DNA from 3 places in the Rhodobacter sp. 4.3.4 genome. Region 2 is predicted to be linked to each of the others. Evidence: riboswitches for the same ligand, from Rfam matches in the RefSeq annotation. Region 2 holds a riboswitch; each other region holds the start of a gene.
The links. Region 2 has a riboswitch for cobalamin ahead of AC4PTB_RS07580 (energy-coupling factor ABC transporter permease). Riboswitches for the same ligand answer to the same signal wherever they lie in the genome.

Region 1 (9,501 bases), 1.7 Mb from region 2:
CCGCTTCGTCGCGGGGGCGGTGGGGCCGACGAACCGCACCGCCTCGCTCTCGCCCGATGTGAACGACCCGGGCTACCGCGCCGTCACCTTCGACGATCTGCGCACGGCCTATGGCCAGCAGGTGCGCGGGCTGATCGCGGGCGGCGCCGATATCCTGCTGATCGAAACGATCTTTGACACGCTGAACGCCAAGGCGGCCATTTTCGCCTGTTTCGAAGCCTTTGCCGAGCGCGGCGAGCGGCTGCCGGTGATGATCTCGGGCACGATCACCGATGCCTCGGGGCGCACGCTTTCAGGCCAGACGCCGACCGCGTTTTGGCATTCCGTGGCCCATGCCCGGCCCTTCACCGTGGGGCTGAACTGCGCGCTTGGCGCCAGCGCGATGCGTCCGCATCTGGCGGAACTGGCGGGCGTGGCCAATTGCGCGATCTGCGCCTATCCCAATGCCGGGCTGCCCAATGCCTTTGGCCAATATGACGAAACCCCCGACCGGACCGCCGCGCAGGTGGCGGAATTTGCCCGCGAGGGGCTGGTCAATGTGGTGGGCGGCTGCTGCGGCACCACCCCCGATCATATCCGCGCCATCGCGGAAGCTGTGAAACCTTTCCCGCCGAGGGCCCTGTCATGAGCCGTTACCTGCGTCTTTCGGGGCTGGAGCCCTTTACCCTGACGCCCGACATTCCCTTCGTGAACATCGGCGAGCGGACGAATGTCACCGGCTCGGCCCGGTTCCGCAAGATGATCGTCGCGCGCGATTATGCCGCCGCGCTGGATGTGGCGCGCGATCAGGTGGAAAACGGCGCGCAGATCATCGACATCAACATGGACGAGGGGCTGATCGACAGTCAGGCGGCGATGGTCGCCTTCCTCAACCTGCTTGCGGCCGAGCCCGACATCGCCCGGGTGCCGGTGATGATCGACAGCTCGAAATGGGAGGTGATCGAGGCCGGGCTGAAATGCGTGCAGGGCAAGCCAGTCGTCAATTCGATCAGCCTCAAGGAAGGCGAAGAGATCTTCCGCCATCACGCGGCGCTGTGTCTGGCCTATGGCGCGGCGGTGGTGGTGATGGCCTTTGACGAACAGGGCCAGGCCGACAGTTTCGCCCGCAAGACCCAGATCTGCGCCCGCGCCTATCGGATTCTGGTCGAGGAGATCGGCTTTCCGCCCGAAGACATCATCTTTGACCCGAACGTCTTTGCCGTCGCCACCGGCATCGAGGAGCACGACAATTACGGCGTCGATTTCATCGAGGCGACGCGCTGGATCCGGCAGAACCTGCCGCATGCCCATATCTCGGGCGGGGTGTCGAACCTGTCCTTCAGCTTTCGCGGCAACGAACCCGTGCGCGCGGCGATGCATGCGGTGTTTCTGTATCACGCCATCCGCGCCGGGATGGATATGGGGATCGTCAATGCCGGGCAGCTGGTGGTCTATGACCAGATCGATCCCGAGCTGCGCGAAGCCTGCGAGGATGTGGTGCTCAACCGCCAGCCCAAATCGGGCGGCACCGCGACCGAGCGGATGCTGGAGGTGGCCGAGCGCTTCCGCGGCGGCGCGCGCGAGGAAAAGACCCGCGATCTGGCCTGGCGCGACTGGCCGGTGGAAAAGCGGCTGGAACATGCGCTGGTCAATGGCATCACCGAATTCATCGAGGAAGACACCGAGGCCGCAAGGCAGTTGGCCGAACGCCCGCTGCATGTGATCGAAGGGCCGCTGATGGCGGGGATGAACGTCGTCGGTGACCTGTTCGGTGCAGGCAAGATGTTCCTGCCGCAGGTGGTGAAATCGGCCCGGGTGATGAAACAGGCGGTCGCCGTGCTGCTGCCCTATATGGATGCCGAGAAAGCCGCGCGCGGCGGCGAGGGGCGCGAGACCGCGGGCAAGATCCTGATGGCCACGGTCAAGGGCGATGTGCATGACATCGGCAAGAACATCGTCGGCGTCGTGCTGGCCTGCAACAATTACGAGATCGTCGATCTGGGCGTGATGGTGCCGCCGCAAAAGATCCTGGAAGTGGCGCGGGCCGAAAAGGTCGATGCGATCGGGCTTTCCGGGCTGATCACGCCGAGTCTGGACGAGATGGTGCATCTGGCCGCGGAAATGGAGCGCGAGGGCTTCGACATTCCGCTGCTGATCGGGGGCGCGACCACCTCCAAGGTGCATACGGCGGTGAAGATCGCCCCCGCCTACAGCCGCGGGCAGGCGGTTTATGTGCTCGATGCCAGCCGGGCCGTGGGGGTGGTTGGGGCGTTGCTCAGCCCAACGCAAAAGGCTGACTACGCGGCGCAGATCCGCGAAGACTATGCGCAGATCGCCGCCCGTCATGCCCGCGACGAGGCCGCCAAGGTGCGGCTGCCACTGGCCGCCGCCCGGGCCAATGCTTTGCGGCTCGACTGGTCGGGCTATGCCGTTCCCGCGCCGCAGTTTTTCGGCCCGCGGGTGATCGATGACTGGGATCTGGCCGAGGTGGCGCGGTATATCGACTGGACACCCTTCTTCCATGCCTGGGAGCTGAAGGGGGTCTATCCGCGGATTTTCGAAGATTCCGAAAAAGGCGAAGCCGCCCGGGCGCTCTTTGCCGATGCCCAGGCGATGCTGGCGCAGATCATCGCGGAACGCTGGTTCACCCCGCGCGCCGTCGTGGGATTCTGGCCCGCGCAGGCGGTGGGCGACGATATCCGGCTTTACACCGACGAAACCCGGTCCGAAGATTTGGCCACTTTCTTCACCCTGCGCCAGCAGACCGGCAAGCGCGAAGGCCGCCCGAATGTGGCGCTGGCCGATTTCGTTGCGCCCGCGGGCACGGTGCCCGATTATCTGGGCGGTTTCGTCGTCACCGCCGGCCCGGAAGAGGCCGAGATCGCCGCGCGCTTCGACGCCGCCAATGACCATTACTCCGCGATCATGGTCAAGGCGCTGGCCGACCGCTTCGCCGAGGCCCTGGCCGAAGCCCTGCATCAGCGGGTGCGGCGCGACTATTGGGGCTATGCGCCCGAGGAAGACTTCGCCCCCGATCAGCTGGTGGGCGAGCCCTATCGCGGTATCCGCCCCGCGCCCGGCTATCCAGCCCAGCCCGACCACACGGAAAAGCTGACGCTGTTCCGGCTGCTCGAGGCCGAGACCGCGACCGGCGTGCATCTGACCGACAGCATGGCGATGTGGCCCGGCTCTTCCGTCTCGGGGCTCTATATCGGTCATCCTGAGGCCTATTATTTCGGTCTGGCCCGGATCGAGCAGGATCAGGCCGCCGATTACGCCGCGCGCAAGGGCATGGATCTGACCGAGGTGCAGCGCTGGCTGGCCCCGGTGCTGGGAAGTGCTGCGCCCTCTGCCCCGGCGGTGGCCGCGTGAACCTGTCTTGAAGCACGGAAGACGTGTCGTTTTTGGCACGCACCCGCTGCAACAATCTGTCAGGCTGAGGGGCTCAGGGTGCCCGTCCGCAAGGCCGGGAGAATTGGGAAGCCGGTGCAAGACCGGCGCTGCCCCCGCAACGGTGAGCAATGAGGGACGGCAAGGCCACTGGACCCAACTCCGGGAAGGCGCCGCGCCCGGGTGCGAGAGCACGCATTGCAAGCCCGGAAACCAGCCCCGAGACCGCCGGGCCCCAAGGGCCCATCCATCCAACCCGCCCTTGCAGGGAGGCCGGGGCAAGTGAGGTGCCAGACGCATCCGACATCCGTGCGCAGCTTGCCGCGCGGCGCAAGGACCATTCCCTGCCGCAACCTTTTTACTGCGATCCGGGGATCTTTCAGACCGATCTGACGCAGGTCTTTTACCGCGAATGGCTTTTCGCCATTCCCGCCTGTCAGCTGCAAAAGCCCGGCGATGACGCGACGTCGCAGGTGGGGGCCTATCCGGTGATCCTGGTGCGTGGCGCCGACGGGATGATCCGCGCCTTTCACAACGTCTGCGGCCGGAGCAGGAGGCGTTCCACGATGTTGTGAAAGCGCAGGGCTTTGGCTGGGCCTTGGTGCGGAGTCTCGATGATGCGCTGGGCGCGCTGGCCGATCACGGCTTCACCACGCGCGTCGCCCCTGCCCAGCGGAGGCCCGCGCCATGAGCCACGAGGCCACGAACTGGGCCATCAAGCAGCGCGGGTTGAAGCCGACGACCAAGATCGTGCTCTGGCATCTCTGCGACCGGTTCAACCCGGACTATGGCTGCTTTCCCTCGCAGGACCGGCTGGCGCATGACTGCGAGATCAGCCGGTCGACGCTGAACGATCACCTTGGCCAGCTCGAAGCCGTGTGTCTGCTGCGGCGCGTGCCGCGGCTGGATCCAGTGACCAAGCGCCAGCTGCCCACCCGCTACATTCTGGGGTTCGAGCCGGGCTTCACACCTGTGGATGTGGTGCCGTGTCCGGAAATCGAACACGGTGAGAACGCGAGTGCAGAAAGCCCCGACGGCACAGACACTTCGGCCACGGAGGACTCGGTCGATGCCCTGCCGTGTCCGGATTTCGGACGCGGGATTGGCGCGGAATCCGTGTCCGATTTTCAGGCCGAGCCGTGTCCGGAAAACGCCGAAAGCCGTGTCCGAATTTCGGACACTAACCCTGTAAGGGAACCTCTAACAGGCCGCTGAAATAGTCGGCCTCGACCGCGGATGCAGAACATGATTCACCCCTTCCCACGGCGAAGGGGGATCAAGATGCGGGGCACGGACGAGACGAGCGGGTCGCTTTTCAGCTCTGTGGACCTTGAGGACCGGATCCCGGCCAAGCATCCGCTGCGCAAGATCCGGCTGGTGGTCAACGACGCGCTGGCTAGCCTCGACGCCGATTTCGAAGGGCTTTACGTCCGCTTCGGCCGCCCCTCCATCGCGCCGGAACGGCTGATCCGGGCGAGCCTTCTGCAGATCCTGTTTTCGATCCGCTCCGAGCGCCAGCTGATGGAACAGATGAACTACAACCTGCTGTTTCGCTGGTTCGTCGGGCTCGGTATCGACGATCAGATCGACGTCATGCGCCCCTCGGGGCGTGATTTCCCGCTGCAGCCGCACTTCGGCGTCAACCGGATCGCCAACTGGTCGCCCTCCACAGGCACCACGATCACCACCGAGGGGCTGCCGCTTACCTCGGTCGGCACCGTTTCGTATCCAACATTGGCCTCGACCAACCTCGCCGCCTCGATGCGGCGCTGGCGTCTGACCTCGGCCGCAGTGGCAGACTCGGTCGCCGACCAGCGTTCCGCAGGCTGGGCCTGCTGGCGTGGCAACGCGGCGGGCCTCGGCGGTTGGACCTTCGTGACGCGGATTTCGCTGACCACCCTGCAGGCGAGCGGCATGGGGTTCTTTGGCCTTTACGGATCGACGGCCGCTCTCGCCACCACGCTGACGCTCGCCACCGCCATCACCTGCATCGGCATCGGGTTTCAGCGCGGGACGCACACTCGATGGCAGATGGTGACAAATGATGCATCGGGGGCGCCGACGCTCACCGACATGGGCGCGAGCTTCGCCATTGCCACCCGAGCATGAAGGCGAAGATGGACGCGCTCGAGGCGCAGAAGGCGGCACTTGAGGCGAAGCTCAGCGGATTCAGCCCGCGGGATTGAAGACGATCCCGCGATCAGGGAAGGCGTCGCGCAGATTGGTCATCGCCTCCAGCCAGTCGTCCCCGCCCCACTGGCTGGAGAAGGCATAGGTGCGACCGCCGACACGCAGCAGTTCATCGTCACCGCAGAACCAACGGATCGGGTCGAAACGCTTGCCAAGCTCGGCGCGGGACTCGGTCGCGAGGCGCACGAAGACGTCGTGGCCAACCTCGCCTTCGACCGACCGAAGGGCGCGGTTGGCGCGGGGGCCGCAGTGCCTGGCGACCTCCTCGGGCGCGATGCCGCTCTCGACGAGGTAGCGGAAGGTCCGCAGGATCGCCCAACGTTTCGACTCGCGCGAGAACTCCTGCTGGCCAAGCCGCAGGTCATACTTCGTGTGATCCGCACCGCTGGTCCGCGCCTCGCGTTCCTTGCGGACCTTCTCGCGCACGCGAACCTGGTATTCTGCAGCCTCTGGCGGCGGGATGATCTGCTGCACATCGACCAGCACCCGGCCCGACAGGTTGTAGGGCTGCAGACGAACGCAGCGGATGTCGAGATCGCGCTGGTTCAGCCAGAGAACGGCAGTGGTCAGTTCCAGCGAGAACTCGGCCGAGGCGAGGACGATCTTCACCTCCTGCGAGAACTGATCGTGGTCTGGCTCGTCCCACCCCAGGAAGGCTAGAAGCTCGCCTTGCGCATCGGCATCATCACGGCCGATCTGGCGCAGGTAGCGGTCGAACGCGGACACGGCCTGATCGAAGGTCATGGTCGAGACCATCGCCGCATAGCGGATGGCCTGCAATTCCATGTGGCCACCGTCTTCGGTGCGCTTGAATTCGATGACGACGAGGTTCGCATCGCGGTCAATTCCAAGCAGGTCGATGCGACGGCGGGAATCGTCCCACTCCCCGTATTCCTCGGCAATCACCAATGTGTCGGGCGCGATGACGGCAATGTTCTCGCGCAGCAGCCGCTGAAGGTCGCGACGCTCGTGCAGCTGCATCGCCGTGAAGGTGGTCTTGGTCAGGGGCTGGATACGATCCGGCGAAAATTCGTAAATCGGCATGAAGGGCACAATCTGGGGGACATCCTGGCCACTGTCGCAGACCCGATGGCAGGCTGGCAACCAGGATCGCCGAAGGAACGTCACGAGAACATCTGGCCTTGCCCGTGTCGCATGGGTGTCGCACGGAGGAAACGGGGTTTTTCGTAAGGGTTTGGAATCTTTGGGGAATGTGTCGTTCTGTGTTGCAACGCGAAAAAGCGCCCCGTAGGGCGTTCTGTTTCGGCCTAAGCCTTTGATACTGTGTTAGAAAGTCTGGTTGCGGGGGCAGGATTTGAACCTGCGGCCTTCAGGTTATGAGCCTGACGAGCTACCGGGCTGCTCCACCCCGCGTTAGTCCCGAGGGCTTTGTTTTGCGATCGGGGTATTTGGTATCGTTTTGAGAGAACGTTGGCTTCTTACTAGGTTTGGCGGTGACCTACTCTCCCACGTCTTGAGACGCAGTACCATCGGCGTGTTGGCCCTTAACGGCCGAGTTCGGGATGGGATCGGGTGTTTAGCCAACGCTATGACCACCAAACCGAGGAAGAAGCCATGTCCAAGTCGCGTATCAGGAGAAGCTCGCGTGCCGCGGATGCGGCCTCCGGCATTGCGCCTGCGCGGAGCGTTCTTTTCTAACCTTGTGTACACCTGCTTTTGATCATGAGCCTTGCTGCTACTGGATCAAATCAAGCCAATCGGGCAATTAGTACCGGTCAACTGAATGCATTGCTGCACTTACATCTCCGGCCTATCGACGTGGTGGTCTTCCACGGCCCTCAAGGGATACCTTGTTTTGAGGGGGGCTTCACGCTTAGATGCCTTCAGCGTTTATCCTGTCCGTTCATAGCTACCCAGCACTACCGTTGGCACGATAACTGGTCCACCAGTGGAACGTTCACCCCGGTCCTCTCGTACTAGGGGCAACTCCTCTCAAGTATCCTACACCCACGGCAGATAGGGACCGAACTGTCTCACGACGTTCTAAACCCAGCTCACGTACCTCTTTAAATGGCGAACAGCCATACCCTTGGGACCTGCTCCAGCCCCAGGATGAGATGAGCCGACATCGAGGTGCCAAACGATGCCGTCGATATGGACTCTTGGGCATCATCAGCCTGTTATCCCCAGAGTACCTTTTATCCGTTGAGCGATGGCCCTCCCACTTGGGACCACCGGATCACTATGACCGACTTTCGTCTCTGCTCGACTTGTCAGTCTTGCAGTCAGGCAGGCTTTTGCCATTGCACTCAACGACCGATTTCCGACCGGTCTGAGCCTACCTTCGCGCGCCTCCGTTACGATTTGGGAGGCGACCGCCCCAGTCAAACTCCCCACCATGCAGGGTCCCGGACCCGGATAACGGGCCGCGGTTAGACATCAAGAGTGCGAAGGGTGGTATCTCAAGGGAGCCTCCACCGAAACTGGCGTCTCGGTTTCAAAGGCTACCACCTATCCTGCACATCACAATCCTGATGCCAGTGCAAAGCTGGAGTAAAGGTTCATGGGGTCTTTCCGTCTAACCGCGGGTAGTGTGCATCTTGACACACAGTTCAATTTCGCTGAGTCCACGTTTGAGACAGCGGGGAGATCGTTACGCCATTCGTGCAGGTCGGAACTTACCCGACAAGGAATTTCGCTACCTTAGGACCGTTATAGTTACGGCCGCCGTTTACTGGGGCTTCAATTCGGAGCTTGCACCCCTCCTTTTAACCTTCCAGCACCGGGCAGGCGTCAGACCCTATACGTCGCCTTACGGCTTCGCAGAGCCCTGTGTTTTAAGTAAACAGTCGCCACCCCCTAGTTTGTGCCCCCCACCGATAGTTGCCTATCAATGGGGCCTCCTTCTCGCGAACTTACGGAGGCATTTTGCCGAGTTCCTTAAACGTGGTTCTCTCAAGCGCCTTGGTATACTCTACCTGTCCACCTGTGTCGGTTTAGGGTACGGTCATATGGAGGGCTATTTCCAGGGACACCGCAGCTGCCCGACCAATCCGATAAGGTCGAACAACAGTGAGCATCCGTCACATCCTCCTGGCCCACGAATATTAACGTGGTTCCCATCGACTACGCCTTTCGGCCTCGCCTTAGGGGCCGGCTTACCCTGCTCAGATTAGCTTTAAGCAGGAACCCTTGGACTTTCGGCGAGAGGGTCTCTCACCCTCTTTGTCGCTACTCATGTCAACATTCTCGCTTCTGATCACTCCACCGGATCCCTCACAGGCCGGCTTCACAGTCAGCACCTGTCCGACCAAGGCTTTCCCGAAGGAGAGCTAAAGTCGGGCGGTGCTATATCACAGAACGCTCCGCTACCACGTGCATTGCTGCACATCCAAAGCTTCGGCTCGTGGCTTGAGCCCCGTTACATCTTCGCCGCAGGATCTCTTGACTAGACCAGTGAGCTGTTACGCTATCTTTAAAGGATGGCTGCTTCTAAGCCAACCTCCTGGTTGTTTTGGAAATCCCACATGCTTTCCCACTTAGCCACGAATTGGGGGCCTTAGCTGTTGGTCAGGGTTGTTTCCCTCTTCACGACGGACGTTAGCACCCGCCGTGTGTCTCCCGGATAGTACTCTGCGGTATTCGGAGTTTACTTAGACTCAGTAAGGCTGTGGGCCCCCATCATCCATGTAGTGCTCTACCCCCGCAGGTATTCGTCCGAGGCGCTACCTAAATAGCTTTCGCGGAGAACCAGCTATCTCCAGATTTGATTGGCCTTTCACCCCTAGCCACACCTCATCCGGACCCTTTTCAACGGGTGTCGGTTCGGACCTCCAGTTGGTGTTACCCAACCTTCATCCTGGACATGGCTAGATCATCTGGTTTCGGGTCTGATCCCACGAACTCGTCGCCCTTTTAAGACTCGCTTTCGCTGCGCCTACACCTATCGGCTTAAGCTTGCTCGTAAGACCAAGTCGTTGA
Region 2 (9,501 bases):
ATCCCGAATACGCCGGAACCGAGATCCGCATCCTGCCCGGCATCACCGCGATGCTGGCGGCGGCGGCGGCGGCCGGGGCGCCCTTGGGGCACGACTTCTGCGCCATCAATCTTTCTGACAATCTCAAACCTTTCGAAATTCTCGAAAAGCGGCTGCGGCACGCGGCGCGCGGCGATTTCGCCATGGCCTTTTACAATCCGCGTTCGAAATCGCGCCCGCATCAATTCGCCCGCGTGCTGGAGATCCTGCGCGAGGAATGCGAGCCCGGGCGGCTGATCCTGTTCGCCCGCGCCGTGACCACGCCCGAGCAGGCGATCACCACGGTCGAACTGCGCGACGCGACGCCCGAAATGGCCGACATGCGCACCGTGGTTCTGGTCGGCAATGCCGCGACGCGCCGGGTGGGCCCCTGGGTCTATACCCCGCGCGGCGTCGCGCCGTGATCGGCCAGCCAGCCCATCACCCCCGCGAGCGTCGCGCGAACCTCGCGCGCGGGGACGTTGGGCCGGTCAATCAGGATGACCGGCAGGCCAAGGCTGCGGGCGGCGATCAGTTTCGCCTCGGCCCCCGCGCCCCCGGCATTCTTGGCGACGATATGGGTGATGGCTTCGCTGCGCAGCAATTCGCTATCCCCTTGAAGCGTAAAGGGGCCGCGGGCGATCACCGCGCGCGCATCGGGCAGGGGCAGCGGTGCTTCGGGCGGATCGACCAGCCGCAGCAAATAGTGATGCTGCGGTGCGGCGGAAAACGCGTCCAGATGCTGTTTGCCAATGGCAAGGAAGACCCGCGCGGGGGCTTGCGGCAGGGCGGCGACGGCGGCGGCCAGATCGGGCACATGGGTCCAGCGGTCGCCCTCCTGCGCCGTCCAGGGCGCGCGTTCAAAGGCGCAAAGGGCCACGCCGGTCTGCGCACAGGCCGCGACGGCATTGCTGCTCATCTGCGCGGCAAAGGGGTGGGTGGCGTCGATCACATGGGTCACGCCCTCGCGCGTCAGGTAATCGACCAGCCCCGCCACGCCGCCAAAGCCGCCGATGCGCGTGGGCAGCGGCTGGGTGACGGGCGCACCGGTCCGGCCCGCATAGGAAAAGACCGCCTCAAAGCTCTGATCTGCAAGGGTTTTCGCCAGGCGGCTGGCTTCGGTGGTGCCGCCAAGCACAAGGAGGCGTGTCATGTCTGATCCGTGGTTGAGCATCGTGGGTCTGGGCGAAGATGGCCTTGATGGGCTGCCTTTGGCAAGCCGTCAGGCGCTGGAAAAGGCCGAGGTGATCTTTGGCGGGCCGCGGCATCTGGAGCTTGCGGCGGCGGGCAGCCGCGGGCGGGCCTGGCCCGTTCCGTTTGATATCGCGCCGGTTCTGGCCTGCCGCGGCCGGGCGACGGTGGTTCTGGCCTCGGGCGATCCGTTCTGGTTCGGCGCGGGCTCGATGCTGGCGGAGCGGCTTTCCCCCGATGACTGGCGGGCCTTTCCGGCGCCCGGGGTGGTGTCGCATCTTTGCGCGCGGCTGGGCTGGCGGGCCGAGGAGGTCACCGCGCTGGGTCTGCATGCCGCGCCTTTTGGCCGGTTGCTGCCGGTGCTGGGCCGCGGCACCCGGGCCATCGTGACGCTGCGCGACGCCGCCGCCGTGGCCGATCTGGCGGGCTGGCTGGTCGCTAACGGTTTTGGCGCGGTGCGGATGGGCGTGGCGGAGCGGCTGGGCGGTCCGGCCGAAATGCTGCGCAGCATTGCCGCGCAAGACTATGATTTGACGGATGTTTCCGCGCCGGTCACGGTGGCGCTCGATGGTGCGGATCTGGCCCCCGGCGCCGGGCTTTCGCAGGTGCCGGGGCGGAGCGAGAGCGCCTTTGCCCATGACGGGCAGATCACCAAGGCGCCGATGCGGGCTTTGACGCTGGCCGCGCTGGCGCCGCGGCGCGGCGAATTGCTGTGGGACATCGGCGGCGGGTCGGGTTCCGTCTCGGTCGAATGGTGTCTGGCGGGCGGACGCGCGATCACGATCGAGCCGCGCCCCGACAGGATCGAGAATATCCGCAAGAATATAGACACTTACGGGCTTTCCCCGCGGATGCGGGCGGTTCATGGCACGGCCCCCGAGGCGCTGGCGGATCTGCCCGCACCGCAGGCCGTCTTCATCGGCGGTGGCGGGTCGCGGGCGCTGTTCGACCGGCTGTGGGAGTTGCTCGCCCCCGGCACCCGGATCGTCGCCAATGCGGTGACGCTTGACTCCGAAACCCTGCTTGCCGATCTGCACGCCCGTCATGGCGGTCAGCTTTGGCGCATCGACCTTGCCGAGGCGCAGCCGCTGGGCCGGATGCGCGGCTGGGCGCCCAGCCGTCCGCAGCTGCAATGGAGCGGGCGGCGGTGATTGTCGCGGGGCTTGGATTTCGCAAGGGCACCGCGCCCGCCGCCTTTGCGCAGGCGCTTTTGGCTGCGGGGCGCGTGGATGCCCTTGCCACCGCGCGCGAAAAAGCACATGAGCTTGCCGCCGCCTGTCCGGGCTTTCGGGTGATCGGCGTCGATGTGGCGGGGGTGGCGACCCCCACGCGCTCGGACCTTGTGCTGGCGCGCAAGGGCACCGGATCGGTGGCAGAGGCGGCGGCGCTGGTCGCAGCAGGCAAGGGGGCGCGGCTCGTGCTGCCCCGACAGGTGATCGGCGGGGTGGCCCTTGCCGTGGCGGAGGGAGAGGACGAATGACGGTGCATTTCATCGGCGCGGGGCCGGGGGCGGCGGATCTGATCACGATCCGGGGCCGTGATCTGATCGCGTCCTGTCCGGTTTGCCTGTATGCCGGAAGCCTTGTGCCCGAGGCGCTGCTGGCGCATTGCCCGCCCGGCGCCAAGATCGTCAACACCGCGCCGATGAGCCTTGATGCGATCATCGACACGATCGCCGAGGCCCATGCCGCGGGGCAGGATGTCGCCCGGCTGCATTCGGGCGATCTGTCGATCTGGTCGGCGATGGGCGAGCAGCTGCGCCGGTTGCGCGCCTTGAACATTCCCTATGATGTGACCCCCGGCGTGCCGTCCTTCGCCGCCGCCGCCGCGACTTTGGGGGCGGAACTGACGCTTCCCGGGGTGGCGCAATCGGTCATTCTGACCCGCACCTCGGGGCGGGCCTCGGCCATGCCCGAGGGGGAGACGCTGGAGAATTTCGCCCGCACCGGCGCGGTTCTGGCCATTCACCTCTCGGTGCATGTGCTTGACGAGGTTGTGCAAAAGCTGGTGCCGCATTACGGCGCCGATTGCCCTGTTGCCATCGTCTGGCGCGCGAGCTGGCCCGATCAGCGGGTGGTGCGCGCGACGCTGGCCACGCTGCAGACCAGCCTTGGCGCCGAGCTGGAGCGCACGGCGCTGATCCTTGTGGGCCGGTCGCTTGCGACCGAGGATTTCGACGAAAGCCGCCTTTACGCGGGCGATTACGACCGCCGCTACCGCCCCTTGGGCACCCATCCGCGCTTCCCGGAGGGCACAGAATGAGCGGCTTTGTCTCCTTCGTTTCCTCGGGGCCCGGCGATCCCGAGCTGTTGACGCTGAAAGCCGCCGACCGGCTGGCCAAAGCCGATGTGGTGCTGTTTGACGATCTTTCCGCCGGGCCGATCCTTGGTCATGCGCGCCCGGGGGCCGAACTCATCGCGGTCGGCAAGCGGGCCGGGCGGCCCTCGCCGAAGCAGGATCATGTGAACCGGCTGCTCGTCGATCACGCGCTGACCGGTCTGCGGGTGGTGCGGCTGAAGTCGGGGGATTCGGGGCTCTTCGGGCGGCTCGAGGAGGAGCTGGACGCGCTGACCGGCGCGGGCATCCCCTATGAGATCATCCCCGGCGTGCCCTCGGCCTGCGCTGCCGCCGCCGCGGCCGGGCTGCCGCTGACCCGCCGTCTGACCGCGCGGCGGGTGCAATTCGTCACCGGCGCCGATGTGACGGGCGATCTGCCCGAGGGGCTGAACTGGGCGGCTTTGGCCGACAAGGGCGCGACGACCGTGGTTTTCATGGGCAAGCGCACCTTCCCGAAGCTGGCTGCCGATCTGATCGCGCATGGGCTGGCCCCCGACACGCCCGCGCTGCTGGCGGAAGCCGTGGGCCATCCCGAGCAAAGCGTGACCCGTTCGACCGTCGCGGAGCTGGCGGCACGCCTTGCCGCCGAACGCTCCGACAAGCCCGCGCTCATTCTTTATGGTCCGCTTTACGCGCCGGAGGCCTGAGATGATCGAGCTTTCCCTGATCGGCATTGGCACCGGCAATCCGCGCCACATCACCGGGCAGGCGGTCGATGCGATGAATGCCGCCGATCTGATCCTGATCCCGCTCAAGGGCGCGGACAAATCCGATCTGGCCGGGCTGCGCCGTCAGATCTGCGCCGCGCATCTGACCAACCCGGCAACGAAAGTGGTCGAGTTCGCGCTGCCCGTGCGCGATGCGTCGAACCCTTCCTATCGCAAGGGCGTGGACGACTGGCACGATGCCATCGCCGAGGCCTGGCTGGCGGAGATCTCCGCGCATGTTCCGGGGCTTGGCGGTCGGGTGGCGCTGCTGGTCTGGGGCGATCCCTCGCTTTACGACAGCACCTTGCGCATCGCGGAACGCCTCAAATCCCGCCTTGATCTGACCACAAGGGTCATCCCCGGCATCACCGCGATCCAGGCGCTGTGTGCCGCCCATGCGATCCCCCTGAACGAGATCGGCGCCCCGGTGATGATCACGACGGGGCGGCAATTGCGTGACCACGGCTGGCCCGCGGGCACCGATACGGTCGTTGCGATGCTCGATGGCGAGTGTTCCTTCCAGAGCCTGCCGCCCGACGGGCTGACGATCTTCTGGGGCGCCTGTGTGGCCATGCCCGAGGAGGTGCTGATTTCAGGGCCGCTGGCCGAGGTCACGGCGCAGATCCTGCAGGCCCGGGCCGATCTGCGCGCCCGCCATGGCTGGGTGATGGATATCTACCTGCTGCGTCGCAATGCGCCCAAGGCGTGACGCTTCCCGGCCTTGACCTCGCCCCGTCGCGGGGCTACTCCAACGGGCGATGGTTCCCAACTGGACGGGATTAATAGGGAACACGGTGAGGATTACCCATCAGGGGCCTAATCCGTGGCTGCCCCCGCAACTGTGAGCGGCGAGACGACGGTCGAATGCCACTGGCCCCCCCGATCCACCGGGGAGACTGGCCGGGAAGGTGACCCGAGTTGATCGAACCGCAAGTCAGGAGACCTGCCATCGCTCTGGCGTCGCAAGCCTTCCCGGGGCGGGGTGTCTCCGGTCAATCCGAAAGCGGCGCGTTCGATGTGGAGTTGTTCGCATGCATATCATGGAGGGCTATCTGCCCGTCACCCATGCCATTGGCTGGTCCCTTGCCGCCGCCCCCTTCGTCGTCGCGGGCGCGGTGAAGATCCGCAAGATCGTCGCCGAGCGTCCTGAGGCCCGGATGACCCTTGCCGCCGCGGGGGCCTTTGCCTTCGTGCTCTCGGCGCTGAAAATCCCCTCCGTCACCGGCTCGTGTTCGCACCCGACCGGCACCGGGCTGGGCGCGGTTGTCTTCGGCCCCTCGGTCATGGCGGTGCTTGGGGTGATCGTGCTGCTGTTTCAGGCGCTTCTGCTTGCCCATGGCGGTCTGACGACGCTGGGCGCCAACGCCTTTTCCATGGCAATCGTCGGGCCCTGGGTGGCCTTTGGCGTCTATAAACTGGCGGGCAAGGCCGGGGCCTCGATGGCGGTGGCGGTGTTTCTGGCCGCGTTCCTGGGCGATCTGGCGACCTATGTGACCACCTCGCTGCAGCTGGCGCTGGCTTACCCCGATCCGGCCTCTGGCTTCATGGGCGCGGCGGTGAAATTCGGCTCGGTCTTCGCGCTGACGCAGATCCCGCTGGCGATTGCCGAGGGCTTCCTGACCGTGATCGTCGTCGATGCCCTGGCGGGCAAGGTCGATGACAAGGACAAATTGCGCATTCTGGCCGGGGAGGCACGCTGATGAGCAGCAAACGGACTTTGTGGCTGCTGGCCGGAACCGTGGCGCTGGTGGTGGTGCCGCTTCTGATGGGCGGCGAATTCGGCGGCGCCGACGGGCAGGCGGCCGAGCTGATCGAGGCGACCGTGCCGGGCTTTGCCCCCTGGGCCGATCCGCTTTGGGAGCCGCCGAGCGGCGAGGTTGAAAGCCTGTTCTTCGCGCTGCAGGCGGCGCTTGGCGCCTTTGTCGTGGGGCTGGTGATCGGGCGCCGTCAGGGCGCCACCAAGGCCCGCGAGGAAAACGCCCCCGCCGCCCGGTCCGTCCCCGCAGAATGAGCCTCGCCTCGATCGATCGGGTCGCCGCGCAAGGCCGCTGGCGCAACCGCCCGCTGGCCGAGAAAAGCCTGATCGGTCTTGGGTTTCTGGCTTTGGCCGTGACCGTGCCGCCCTTTCCCGGGGCGGTTCTGGTCACGGGCGCGATCCTGGCCTTCACCTTTCTGGGCGCCCGGGTGCCTTTGCGCTTCTGGGCCTCGGTCGCAGTGCTGCCGCTGGGGTTTCTGACCACCGGGGCGGCGGTGCTTCTGCTCCAGATCGGACCGGAGGGCATCGCGCTTGCCCCGGACGGCCCGGCCAAGGCCGCCGCCCTGGTGATGCGCGCCACGGCCGCGACCTGCTGCCTTCTTTTCCTGGCCACCACCACGCCCGCCGCCGATCTGCTCTCCGGTCTGCGTCGCTGGCGCGTGCCGGCAGAACTCATCGAGATCGCGCTTTTGACCTATCGCTTTGTTTTCATTCTGGCCGAGGAAGCCGCGGCGATGACCACCGCGCAGCGCGCCCGCCTCGGCCATGCCACCCGGCGGCGCTGGCTGCGGTCGAGTGCGCAGGTGATCGCGGCGCTTTTGCCGCGCGCGCTGGCCCGCGCCCGGCGTCTGGAAACCGGGCTTGGCGCGCGCAACTGGCAGGGCGAGATGCGCGTCCTCTCCACCCGGCCCGCGGCCTCGCCCCTTGTGCTCGGCCTGATCCTGACCCTGCAAGCCGCGATCCTTGCGGCCGGAGTGTTGCTGTGACCCCGATCCTGGCCGCCGAGGCCCTGACCTACGTTTTCCCGGGCGGCGTGAAAGCGCTTGATGATCTGTCGCTTGCCGTGCCGCAGGGCGAAAGCCTGGCCATCCTTGGCCCGAATGGCGCCGGGAAATCGACGCTGCTTTTGCATCTGAACGGCACGTTGCGCCCGCAATCGGGCCGGGTTCTGCTGGGCGGCACCGCCACCGGCCATTCGCGCAAGGATCTGACCGACTGGCGCCGCCGCGTCGGTCTGGTGCTGCAGGATGCCGATGACCAGCTGTTTGCCGCGACGGTTTTCGAGGATGTCTCTTTCGGGCCGCTGAACATGGGTCTGTCCGAAGCCGAGGCCCGCGCCCGGGTTGAAGAAGCGCTTGCGGCGCTGTCGATTTCCGATCTGCGCGACCGGCCGACCCACATGCTTTCGGGCGGGCAGAAGCGGCGGGTGGCGATTGCGGGCGCGGTGGCGATGCGCCCCGAGGTGCTGTTGCTCGATGAACCCACCGCCGGGCTTGATCTGGCGGGGACCGAGCAGCTTCTGACCCTGCTGCGCGGGCTGCGCGCCGCGGGCATGACGCTGGTCTTTTCCACCCATGATGTCGAACTGGCCGCCGCTTTGGCCGACCGGGTGGCGCTCTTCCGCGCCGGTCGCGTTCTGGCCGAGGGGGCGGCCGAGGCCGTGCTTTCCGACCGCGCGACGCTGGCACAGGTGGGGCTGCGTCCGCCTCTGGTGATCGACCTTGCGCTGATGGCGCGCGATCACGGCCTTCTCGCCCCCGAGGCGGCGCTGCCGAAGACGCGCGACGATCTTGCGGCGCAGATGGCGGGCTGGACCCGGCGTTAGCCCGGTTTTCCTGGCCCGCGCCTTGCGTTACCCTGCTGTCATGGATCAGACGCCCGCCCCCCAGCCCCCCTTGCCCGCCTCGGTCGGTGTCCTTGTCATCGGTGCGGGGCTGGCCGGGCTTTGCGCCGCGATCGAGGCGGCGCGGGCGGGCGCTTCGGTGCTGGTTCTGGATGCCGCGCCGCCCGAAAGGCTGGGCGGCAATGCAAGGCACGGGCGCAACATCCGCATCGCCTCGGACACCGAGACGCCGTTTCAGCGCGACAGCTACCCGGCCGAGGAGTTCGAGCGCGATCTGCTGCGTGTCGGCGCGGGTGATCCCGCTTTGGCCAAGGTGCTGGCCGAAGGCTCGCGCGATCTGGCGGACTGGCTTTTGGCGCAGGGCGTGCGGCTGGAACCCTGGGCCGAGGGCAATCTGCCCTATTCTCGCCGCACGGTGTTTTTGCGCGGCGGCGGGCAGGCCTTGACGAATGCGCTTCTGGCCCGGGCGCGGCGCCTGGGCGTCGAGATCCGCGCCGGGATCGCGCTGGATCAGCTGCCGCCCGAGGCCCTCGATCCGGCGCATGACGGCCCGCTGAGTGTCGCGATCGGCCCGCATCGGATCACCGCGCAGGCGCTGGTTCTGGCCTCGGGCGGCATCGGGGCGAACCGCGCCTGGCTGGCGCAGACGCATGGCGCCCGCGCCGATCACATCGCCAACCGCGGCACGCCCGAACAGCTGGGCGGCCCGCTGTTGCAGGCGCTTGCGCAAGGCGCCTCAGTGGCGGGATTGCCCGGCGATGGCCATGTCGTCGCCGTCGATCCGCGCGCGCCCTTCCACGATGCGGGCATCGTCAGCCGGGTGGACGGGATGCAGCACGGGATCGTCGTCGGCGCCGATGGCCGCCGCTTCGCCGATGAAGGCGCGGTCAGAGGCCCCGAGCGGCATTCGGTCTGGGCGCGCAAGCTGCTTGCCCGTCCCGATCCGCGCGCCTGGATCATTCTGGGCGCCGAGGCGGCGGGCAAGCTGCCGCCGATGGCCTATCCGCCGCTTTGCGCCGAAACCCCCGAGGCTTTGGCGGCGCTGTGCGGCATCGACCCTTCGGGGCTGGCGCAGACGCTGAACCGCCCGCTCGATCCGCCGCGCACGGGCGAGATGGCGCCGCTGGTCGCGCCCTTCCACGCGCTGCCGATGATCCCCGGCATCGGCTTCACCCGCTACGGGCTGGTGGTGGACGCCACCGCCCGGGTGCGCCTGGCCACCGCCGTCGCGCCGCGACTTTTCGCAGCCGGAACAAATATTTGCGGGGCGATCCTGGGGCAGGGTTATCTGTCGGGCGCGGGGCTGACCATCGCCGCCGTCTTCGGCCGCATCGCCGGGCGCGCGGCGGCCAAGCTTGCGCCAAAGGTCCGTTCGCGGCCGCAGCCGCGCCCGCCAATCTCCGTCCCGCCCGCGCCCGGGACCGACCCCTTTGCCGAGGCGAAACGGGCGCTCAACCTGTGCAACAGTTGCGGCTTTTGCACCGGGCTTTGCGCCGTCTTTCCCGCCGCGCAGGGCCGCCCCGATCTGACCCGGGGCGATCTGCGCCATCTGGCGCATCTGTGCCACGATTGCCGGTCCTGCCTGCATGATTGCCAATATGCCGCCCCGCATGCCTTTGCGGTCAACCTGCCCGCGACGCTCTCTGCCC
Region 3 (9,501 bases), 1.7 Mb from region 2:
CGGACGCCGGGGTGCGCGTCTGGCCCCCGGGCCCGGCGCTCTGCCCGGCCCACCGGGGCCACATCCCTTCGTCCTTTCGCGTCTTGCGGCCGGTTGCCCGGACCGCGCCCCGGAAGGAAACGACCATGTTCTTGCACGGAAACCTGATGGCCGCCGCCCGCGCGCTGCTGGCGATCCCCCGCCCCGCCACGCCGGGGCTGATGGCGCATCTGCCCGAGGCGGGCGGCGTCCTGACCCTCGCCCTTGGCGATCCCCTGGGCGGGGGCGTCGTGCTGGATCTGCCGCCGCCGGGGGCGGTGGTGCATCTGCACGGCGCCCGCCGCACCGATCTGACCCCCGGGCTGACGGCGGATCTGCTGCAGGGCGCGGGCAATGCCGCGCGCGCCTGGCGGACCCGGGTCGATCTGTCGGCGCCGGGGTTGCACCGGATCCATGCCGAAGCCCCGGTCCGGCGCGATCCCGAGGGCCGCGGGCTGGTGCAGCACACGGCCGGGTGTTTCGTCTTGCGCGGCGCCGGAACCGCCAGCCCAGAGCCGCTCGGCCTTGCCGTCGAGATCCTGCCCGACCTGCTCTCGCCCGGGTTCCTGCCGGGGATGCGGTTTTCGGCACGGGTGCTGGCGCAGGGGCGGGCGCTGACGGCGACGACGGTGCTTCTGGAACGGGTGGGGGCGGAGCCTGTCGGCTCTCAGGTGCAAGCCCTGCCAGGCCATGGGGCGCCGCTGTGGATCGTGGCCGAAACCGACCGCGAGGGCCGGTTTCAGGTCGCTCTGCCCGCACCCGGGCTTTGGGCGATCACCGCGACGGGGCCGATCGGCTGGTCCGGGCTGCGGCCGCTGCGACATGTCATCACGCTCTGGCAGCGCTTCGGCGGACCGTCCAGCGGCCCCGAACAGGACGCCGAAGCCTTTGCAATGGCTTGGGAAACCGCCGTCACGCCGACGCCTTCCGGCGCCACCGCCGCGCCGCGGCCGCGCGAAAGCACCGCTTGACGCGCCGGGCGATTTCGTCTTGTCTGCGGCCCGTCCAAGTTCCGGCCTGCGGGTCGGATTGAAAGGGAACACGGAACGGCCCCCGGGCCCAGACCGTGGCTGCCCCCGCAACTGTGAGCGGCGAGCGACGTCGACTGGCCACTGGGTCCCGCCCGGGAAGGCCGACGAAGCGAAGACCCGTGAGCCAGGAGACCTACTTGGACGATCACCCACCCGGGCGCGAGGGGCGCCCCGGGAGCGGTCTGTCCGCAGAGGTGAGCTGTCGCCGTCTGCGGAAAGCCATGGCTTTTCCGCGACATCTCTCATGCCGGGCCGTTTGGCCCGAACGGAAAAGGTCTGTCCGATGCCGCCTCTGTCGCGTCTTGCCCTGCTCTCTGCCGCCGTCGCCTCTGCCGCCGCCCCCGTGCTGGCGCAGGAGGAGGTCACCGATCTGGACACGATCACCGTCACCGCCTCGGCGGAGCCGGTCAAGCTCAGCCGCACCGGGGCGACGGTCAATGTCCTCACCGCCGAGGAGATCGAGAAGGCTGGGGACAAATCGGTCGCGACGCTGCTGGCGCGTCTGCCGGGTCTCAGCATGACCCGCAACGGCGGACTGGGCGCCTCGACGGCGCTGCGCATTCGCGGCCTGTCCGGTCCCTATATCGGTGTGCGCATCGACGGGATCGACGTTGCAGACCCCGCGGGCACGCAATGCCAATACGATTTCGGCGCCACCACCGCGGGCGGGATCTCGCGCATCGAGGTACTGCGCGGGTCGCAATCTGCCCTTTACGGGTCCGAGGCGATCGGCGGCGTGGTCGACATCACCACGTTTCGCGCCAGCAAGGAAGGCACCGAGGCGCAAGTCGAACTGGAGACCGGGGCGCACGGCACCACCAGCGGCACCGCCTCGGTCGGCCTGAAGACGACCCTGGGGGAATTGGCGTTTTCCGCAAGCCGGATCGTCACCGACGGCATTTCCGCGGCGGCGGCGGGCACCGAGACCGACGGCTTTCGCGCCACCACGCTCAGCTTTTACGGCAGCTATGCGCTGACCGACACCGTCACCGTCGGGCTCAACGGAATTGCACGCGACAGTTTCAGCGAATTCGACAGCCCGCCAGCCGACACGGCCGAAACGGAAGACGGCAAGCTGCGCGGCCTGCGGGCCTTCGTGAATGCCGAGACCGGGGCGGTCCGCCACGAACTTTCCTATGCTCACACCGAAACCGAACGTCTCTATCCGCTTGGTTGGACAAAACTGTTCACCGGTACACGCGACCAGATCGGTTACAAGGGGAACTGGGATGCCGGCGGGGCTGTCTCGCTGAACTGGGGGCTCGACCGCACCGAGGAAGACTTCACCAATGACGCGGTTGGCGGCTCCAGCAGCACCAATTCCGTCTTCGGAGAGGCCCTCTATGCTCCGACCGAAACGCTCGATCTGTCCTTTGCCCTGCGCAATGACACGCATTCCAGCTTTGGCGGGAAGACCACGGGGCGGGCCGCGATGGCGTGGCGGCCGACCGACACCTGGGTCATCCGGGCGGTGGCGGGAACGGGGTTTCGCGCACCGTCGCTCTATGAGTTGCATGGTCCTTTCAAAAATCCCAACCTGCAACCCGAAACCAGCCGCAGCTATGAATTGGGCGCGGAATATCTTTTCGGCGCGGGAGGATCGGTGCAGGCGACGCTGTTTGATACCAAGATCAAGGACAAGATCCAATGGGCGGGCGGGGCTTACAATCAGGTGCCCGGAACCACGCAATCCCGCGGGGTCGAACTGACCGCTCGGACGCTGCTGACCACCGGATGGGACCTTTACGGCACCTATACCTACACCGACGCCTATGCGGTTTCGGGGACCGGTGTCGAAACCCCGGCGCTGCGTGTGCCGCGCAATGATCTGGTGATCGGTCTTGAGGGCCAGATCACCGACCGTCTGTCGGCATCGGTCGAGGCTGAACATGTCACCGATGTCTGGGACACTAATTCCTGGCCGCTGCCCGCCTCGAAGCTGCCCGATTACACGGTGGCGAACCTGTCGGTGTCTTATGATCTGACCGAGAGCGCTGCGGCCTATGTGCGGGTCGAGAATGTTTTCGACGAAACCTATCAGACCGTTCGCGACTACGGACAGCCCGGTCGGTCGTTTTATGTCGGGGTTCGTGCCAAGTTCTGACTCTGTTGCGCCGGAGGGCCTGGGCCTTCCGGCGTTCCTTTCGGGAAAGAAGGGCAAGATGACCGGTCGAGCAGAACTTTCGCGGGCTCAATGGCCAAAAGCGGTGAGCCGCGCCTTGCGGGCCGCAGGCTTTGCCATGCTCGGTGCGCTGGCGCTGCCGGTTGCGGCGGCGCCCGCCCGTGTCGTCTCGATCAACCTGTGCACCGATCAGCTGGCGATGATGCTGGCCGCACCGGGGCAGCTTGTGTCGGTCACGCATCTGGCGCGGGACCCCGCCGCCTCGGTGATGGCCGAGGCCGCCAAGGCCTGGCCCACGAACCGCGGTCAGGCCGAAGAAGTCTATCTGCTGCATCCCGATCTGGTGCTGGCCGGGCGCTACACCGCGCAGCCCACCGTGGCGATGCTGCGCCGCCTTGGCATTCCGGTCGCGGTCTTCGAGCCCGCCGACAGCTTTGCCGACATGCAGGCCGACATCACCCGGATGGGCGCCTTGCTCGGCCGCGAGCCCGAGGCCGCCGCGATGGCCGGGGCTTTCGCCGCAAGGCTTGCGCGGATCCGCGCGGCAAACCTGCCCGGGCCTCGGCCGCTCGCCGCCACCTGGTCGGCGCGCGGCTACATGTCGGGCCATGAAAGCCTTGCCGGAGAGATCCTGACCACTGCCGGCTTCGACACGCTGGCCGCGCGGATGGGGCGGGCGCAGGGCAGCACCCTGCCGCTCGAGGCGCTGGTTCTGGCCGATCCCGATCTGGTGGTCACCGGGCGGATCGGCCCCGGGTCGTCGCGTGCCGAGGAACCGCTGACCCATCCGGCGCTGCGCGCGCTGACCGGCCATCGCGCCGCCGTGGAAGACCGCGACTGGATCTGCGGCCTGCCCTCGGTTCTCGATGCCACCGACCGGCTCAAGGATATGAAATGACCGAAAGATCATTGCACACCGGGCTTGGGCTGGCGCTGGTCGCGCTGTTTGTCGCCTCGCTGCTGACCGGCGTGGCCGAGGTGGCGCCGCTGACCGCGCTCAAGGCGCTTCTCACCGGGGGCGAGGGGCCGCTGGGCCTGGTGATGCGGGAAATCCGGCTGCCGCGGGCGATTCTGGCCGTGCTGGTGGGGGCAAGCCTTGGGCTTTCGGGCGCGGCGATGCAGGGGCTGTTGCGCAACCCGATGGCAGAGCCCGGGGTGATCGGCATTTCCGCTGCCGCGGCGCTGGGCGCGGTGATCGCGCTGCAGACCGGGCTTGCCGCCAGCTTTGCCTTGGCCCTGCCGCTGGCGGCGCTGCTGGGGGCGCTGATCGGTGTCGCGGCGATCCTGTTTCTGGCCGGGCGCGGCGGCACGCTGGCGCTGATCCTGGCGGGGATCGCGCTCTCGGCGCTGGCCGCGGCGCTGACCTCGCTGGTGCTCAACCTTTCCCCCAATCCCTTTGCCGCACAGGATATCGTGTTCTGGATGATGGGCTCGCTCGCCGATTGCTCCTTCACCCATGTCGCGATCGCCGCGCCCTTCATCGCGCTGGGGGGCGTGCTGCTGGCCCGTTCCGGCCGCGGCCTTGAGGCGCTGACGCTCGGCGAGGAGGCTGCCGCCTCGATGGGCATCGACCTGACCCGGCTGCGGCTGACGGTGATCCTGGGCACGGCGGCCTCGGTCGGGGCGGCGACGGCGGTGGCGGGGACGGTCGGTTTCGTCGGCCTTGTCGTACCGCATCTGCTGCGCCCCCTTGTCGGCGCCAGCCCGGCGCGGCTTTTGCCCGCGGCGGCTTTGGGCGGCGCGGTGCTGGTGCTGATCGCCGATATTGCGGTGCGCAAGGTGCTGCCGGGGCAGGATCTGAAACTGGGCGTGCTGATGGCGCTGGTGGGGGCGCCGGTGTTCCTGAACCTGATCTGGCGCATGAGAGGCCAGCCATGAGCTTGCTGACATTGGACAATCTGACGGTGCAGCGGGGCGGGCGGGTGACCCTGCATCCGACCAGCCTGCGCGTCGGGCCGGGCGAGTTCATCGGCCTGATCGGCCCGAACGGGGCGGGGAAATCGACACTTCTGCGCGCGGCGCTGGGGCTGATCGCGGCGCGGGGCCAGTCCTCGCTGGCGCAGCTTTCGCCGCGCGCCCGGGCCCGGGCCGCCGCCTGGCTGCCGCAGCAGCGCGAAATCGCCTGGGGGCTGCGCGTCGCGGCGCTGGTGGCGCTGGCGCAGGACGGCCGCGAGGACGCGCCGCAGGTCGCGGCGGCGCTGACGCGGATGGATGTGGCGGCGCTGGCGCAGCGCCCGGCCACCGCGCTCTCGGGCGGCGAACAGGCGCGGGTGCTGATCGCCCGGGCCTTGGCGCAGGACACCCCGCTGCTTTTGGCCGACGAGCCGATCGCGGGCCTTGATCCGGCGCATCAGATCGCCTGCATGGCGCTTTTCGCCCGCCTTGCCGCCGAGGGCCGCACGGTGATCGCCTCGGCGCATGATCTGGGGCTCGCGGCACGGCATTGCACCCGGCTCTGGGTGCTGCATCAGGGCCGAATCGTCGCCGACGGCCCGCCCCGCGCCGTGCTGACCCCCGCGCTTTTGCGCGAGGTCTTCGCCATCCGCTGCCATCTCGCCGAGGCCGAGGGCGGGCTGATCGTGCACCCTCTGGCCGGGCTTGCGCCATGACGCCGTTGCAGGTCGGGCTGCAGCCGCCCTGGCTGGTCGTCGATCTGGGGGCGCCACTCCAGGTCCTGTCCTTCGCGCCGCACCGGCCCGGTCTGGTCACCGCGCGGCAGATCGTCTGGCGCGAGGTGCGCAACGCCGATCTGCCGCCGGGGCTTGATGTCGGGCCGTGGTTTGCCGATGTGCTGGCCGAGCGCGGGCTGCAGGACGCGGTGGCGATGCTGACCTCGCGCGATATCCGCCGGGTCACCCGCGCCAGCTGCACCGTGGCGGACTGGACGGTCGAGGTGCTGGCGACGGTGGGGCTGGGCAATGCGGAAGCGGTCGGGCGCCGTCTGCCGCCGCGCGATCCCGAGGCCGCGGGCTATGGCACGATCAACCTGGCGCTGCGGATCGCCTCCACCCTGCCGGGTCATGGCCTGACGATGGCCGCGCAGATCGAGGCGCTGAGCCTTGTCGCGCAGGCGCGCACGGCGGCGGTGATGGCGGTGGGGCTTGATCTGCCCACCGGACGGGCCACCGGCACCGGCACCGATTGCATCGCTATCGCCGCAAGCCCGGGCCGCGAAGCCCATGCCGGGCTGCACACCGCGCTTGGCGAGGCGATCGGCCACGCCGTCCTGCAGGCCGTGGGCTGCGGCGCCCGCGACTGGATGGACGAGAACCGGCGGCCCTGCGCCGGATAGCCGCCGCCCGGCCCGGCCGGGTCCCGTCCCCGGATCATATATTATAGTCAGGCGGGCGCGGACCTTTGGCCGGAGTTTCCGGCCGGAAAACGCCCAAGCCGCTGAAAACAGGGCAAAGACAGTCGCGGTCCTGCGACGGGATCATAGATAGTTTTCGAAATTGAGGCCGCGTCCGATTTGCGATCCCCTGACGGCGACAGCCAAAAGGATCGCCATGCACAGCACAGCCCAAGACCTTTACACCCTGCCGTTGATGGATCTTCTGTTCCGGGCGCAAAGCGTGCACCGGCAGAATTTCGACCCCAACCGCATCCAATGCGCCAAGCTTCTGTCGATCAAGACCGGCGGCTGCGGCGAGGATTGCGCCTATTGCGCGCAATCGCGGCGCAACGGCGCGAAGCTGCCCGCCGCGAAACTGCTGGAGGTGCAAAAGGTTCTGGCCGAGGCGCAAAAGGCCAAGGAGGCGGGGGCCACGCGCTATTGCATGGGCGCGGCCTGGCGCTCGCCCAAGGACCGCGACATGCCCGCGGTGCTGGCGATGGTCGAGGGGGTGAAGGCGCTCGGGCTGGAGACCTGCATGACGCTGGGCATGCTGGATGACGCGCAGGTGCGGCAGCTGAAGGCGGCGGGGCTGGATTACTACAACCACAATATCGACACGTCGGAGCGGTTTTACCCTTCGGTGATCTCCACCCACAGCTTTGCCGACCGGCTGGAGACGCTGGACCGCGTCCGCGCGGCGGGGATCAATGTCTGTTCGGGCGGGATCGTCGGCATGGGCGAGACCGCCGAGGACCGGATCAGCATGATCCAGACGCTGGCCGATCTGCCGGAACCGCCGCAATCGGTCCCGATCAACATGCTGATGCCGATGGCCGACACGCCGCTGGCCGATGCCGCGCCGCTCGATCCGATCGAGATGGTCCGCACCATCGCCACCGCCCGGATCCTGATGCCGAAATCCTATGTGCGGCTTTCGGCGGGGCGCAGCGCGATGTCGGACGAGCTGCAGGCAATGTGCTTCTTTGCCGGGGCGAATTCGATCTTCGTCGGCGACACGCTTTTGACCGCTGAAAACCCCGATGACAGCGCCGATGCCCGGCTTTTCGCCAAGCTCGGCCTGCGCCCCGAGGCGCCGCGGCCCTGCGGGGATGCGGCATGAGCCAGTATCCCCGTCATGCCGCGCGTCTTGCCCGGCTGGCCGACCGCGGGCGGGCGCGGGCGCTGACCCCGGCGCGGGGGCTTGATTTCGCCTCGAACGATTACCTTGGCCTGCGGACCTCGGCGGTTCTGGCGCAGGCGGTGGCCGAGGCCCTGGCGCGCGGGGTTGCGGTGGGGGCGGGCGGATCGCGGCTTTTGCGCGGCAATGACCCGGAATTCGAGGCGCTGGAACAGGAGGCCGCCGCGTTCTTTGGCGCCGAGGCCTGTCTTTACATGGGCGGCGGGTTTCAGGCCAATCAGGCGGTCTTTGCGACGCTGCCGATGGCGGGGGATCTGGTCGTGCATGATGCGCTGATCCATGCCAGCGCGCATGAGGGGCTGCGGCTGGGCCCGGCCGAGGCGCGCAGCTTTCGCCACAATGACCCGCAGGATGCGGCCGATCAGATCCGGCTCTGGCGGGCGGCGGGCGGGCGCGGCCGGGTCTGGATCGCGCTTGAGACGCTTTACTCGATGGAGGGCGATTTCGCCCCCGTGGACGATTTCGCCGCCCTTGCGCGGCGCGAAGATGCGGTGCTGATCCTCGACGAGGCGCATGCGACCGGGCTTTACGGCCGCGACGGGCGCGGTCTGGCGCCCGAGGTGGGCGATCTGGCGCTGATCGTCGTGCATACCTGCGGCAAGGCGCTGGGGGCAAGCGGGGCGCTGGTCTGCGCCGATCGGGTGGTGATCGAGACGCTGGTGAACCGTGCCCGGCCCTTCCTCTATGCCACCGCGCCCTCGCCCTTGCTGGCGGCGGCGGTGCGGACGGCGCTGCGGCTTTTGCCGGCGCGGCCCGGGCTGCGCGCCCATGCGGCGGCCCTGCGGGCACGGGCGCAGCACCGCGCGGCGCAGATCGGCTGGGAGGCCGGGCAAAGCCAGATCCTGCCACTGATCCTTGGCACGGATGCCGCCGCGCTGCAGGCCGCGCAGGCCCTGCAGCAGGCGGGCTTCGATCTGCGCGCCATCCGCCCGCCGACCGTGCCCAAAGGCACGGCGCGGCTGCGGCTGTCGCTCACCGGCGGGCTGCAGCTTGCCGATATCGACGCGCTCTTCGACGCGCTGGACAGCCTGCGGATCGGGGGGCTGCGATGACCTCTGCCCTTGTGATCACCGGCACCGATACGGGCGTCGGCAAGACTGTCTTCAGCGCCGGGCTGACGCTGGCCCTGCAGGCAACCTATTGGAAACCGGTTCAGGCCGGGCTGGAGGAGGAGACCGACCGCGAGACGGTGGCGCGGCTGACCGGCTGCCCGACCCTGCCCGAGGCCTACCGGCTGCGCACCCCGGCCTCGCCGCATCTTGCCGCGGCGCGGGATGGGGTCGAGATTGCGCCGATGGCCCTGCCCGATCTGCCCGGCCCGCTGGTCGTCGAGGGGGCGGGCGGCGCGCTGGTGCCGCTGGCCGGGCGCAGGCTTTACGCCGATCAGATGGCGGACTGGCAGGCGCCGGTGATCGTGGTGGCGCGCACGGCGCTGGGCACGATCAACCACAGCCTTCTGACGATCGAGGCGCTGCGCGCCCGCCGCGTGCCGGTGCTGGGCATCGCGTTCATCGGCGCGGAGGTGCGCGACAGTCAGGACACGATCTGCCGTCTGGCCGGTCTGCCCTCGCTTGGCCGTCTGCCGCAGCTGCCCGATTTGAGCCGCGCGGGGCTGGCCGCGGCCTTCCGCGGCATCGACCTGACGACGATCCGGGGGGCGCTGTGACCGACGATCTGGCCTTTGATGCTGCCCATGTCTGGCATCCCTATACCGCGCGGGTCTCCGCCACGCCGCAGCACAAGATCGTCGCCGCCAAGGGGATCTGGCTGACGCTGGAAGACGGGCGGCAGATGATCG

Region 1: another riboswitch for cobalamin. It lies ahead of AC4PTB_RS16515 (hypothetical protein); the one in region 2 lies ahead of AC4PTB_RS07580 (energy-coupling factor ABC transporter permease).
Region 3: another riboswitch for cobalamin. It lies ahead of AC4PTB_RS16480 (TonB-dependent receptor plug domain-containing protein); the one in region 2 lies ahead of AC4PTB_RS07580 (energy-coupling factor ABC transporter permease).

What each region holds. Positions count from the first base shown of each region.
Region 1 covers NZ_CM178967.1:3,330,376-3,339,876, forward strand. Annotated here, with positions in the region: gene AC4PTB_RS16505 (homocysteine S-methyltransferase family protein) at 1-628, shown strand, start outside; gene metH (methionine synthase) at 625-3,351, shown strand; cobalamin riboswitch at 3,411-3,605, shown strand; gene AC4PTB_RS16515 (hypothetical protein) at 3,657-3,944, shown strand; partial or broken gene AC4PTB_RS16520 (VRR-NUC domain-containing protein) at 3,905-4,060, shown strand; partial or broken gene AC4PTB_RS16525 (helix-turn-helix domain-containing protein) at 4,057-4,575, shown strand; partial or broken gene AC4PTB_RS16530 (transposase) at 4,651-4,956, shown strand; partial or broken gene AC4PTB_RS16535 (DUF2793 domain-containing protein) at 4,954-5,469, shown strand; gene AC4PTB_RS16540 (hypothetical protein) at 5,539-6,603, opposite strand; tRNA gene AC4PTB_RS16545 (tRNA-Met) at 6,857-6,933, opposite strand; rRNA gene rrf (5S ribosomal RNA) at 7,006-7,120, opposite strand; rRNA gene AC4PTB_RS16555 (23S ribosomal RNA) at 7,265-9,501, opposite strand, start outside.
Region 2 covers NZ_CM178967.1:1,558,468-1,567,968, forward strand. Annotated here, with positions in the region: gene cobJ (precorrin-3B C(17)-methyltransferase) at 1-443, shown strand, start outside; gene AC4PTB_RS07550 (cobalt-precorrin-6A reductase) at 416-1,171, opposite strand; gene cbiE (precorrin-6y C5,15-methyltransferase (decarboxylating) subunit CbiE) at 1,170-2,360, shown strand; gene AC4PTB_RS07560 (cobalamin biosynthesis protein) at 2,342-2,689, shown strand; gene cobM (precorrin-4 C(11)-methyltransferase) at 2,686-3,471, shown strand; gene cobA (uroporphyrinogen-III C-methyltransferase) at 3,468-4,193, shown strand; gene cobF (precorrin-6A synthase (deacetylating)) at 4,195-4,962, shown strand; cobalamin riboswitch at 4,996-5,218, shown strand; gene AC4PTB_RS07580 (energy-coupling factor ABC transporter permease) at 5,285-5,953, shown strand; gene AC4PTB_RS07585 (energy-coupling factor ABC transporter substrate-binding protein) at 5,953-6,264, shown strand; gene cbiQ (cobalt ECF transporter T component CbiQ) at 6,261-6,995, shown strand; gene AC4PTB_RS07595 (energy-coupling factor ABC transporter ATP-binding protein) at 6,992-7,834, shown strand; gene tcuA (FAD-dependent tricarballylate dehydrogenase TcuA) at 7,875-9,501, shown strand, end outside.
Region 3 covers NZ_CM178967.1:3,316,282-3,325,782, reverse strand. Annotated here, with positions in the region: gene AC4PTB_RS16485 (DUF4198 domain-containing protein) at 126-989, shown strand; cobalamin riboswitch at 1,009-1,204, shown strand; gene AC4PTB_RS16480 (TonB-dependent receptor plug domain-containing protein) at 1,333-3,153, shown strand; gene AC4PTB_RS16475 (ABC transporter substrate-binding protein) at 3,257-4,069, shown strand; gene AC4PTB_RS16470 (FecCD family ABC transporter permease) at 4,066-5,049, shown strand; gene AC4PTB_RS16465 (ABC transporter ATP-binding protein) at 5,046-5,780, shown strand; gene AC4PTB_RS16460 (adenosylcobinamide amidohydrolase) at 5,777-6,463, shown strand; gene bioB (biotin synthase BioB) at 6,678-7,625, shown strand; gene AC4PTB_RS16450 (8-amino-7-oxononanoate synthase) at 7,622-8,755, shown strand; gene bioD (dethiobiotin synthase) at 8,752-9,369, shown strand; gene bioA (adenosylmethionine--8-amino-7-oxononanoate transaminase) at 9,366-9,501, shown strand, end outside.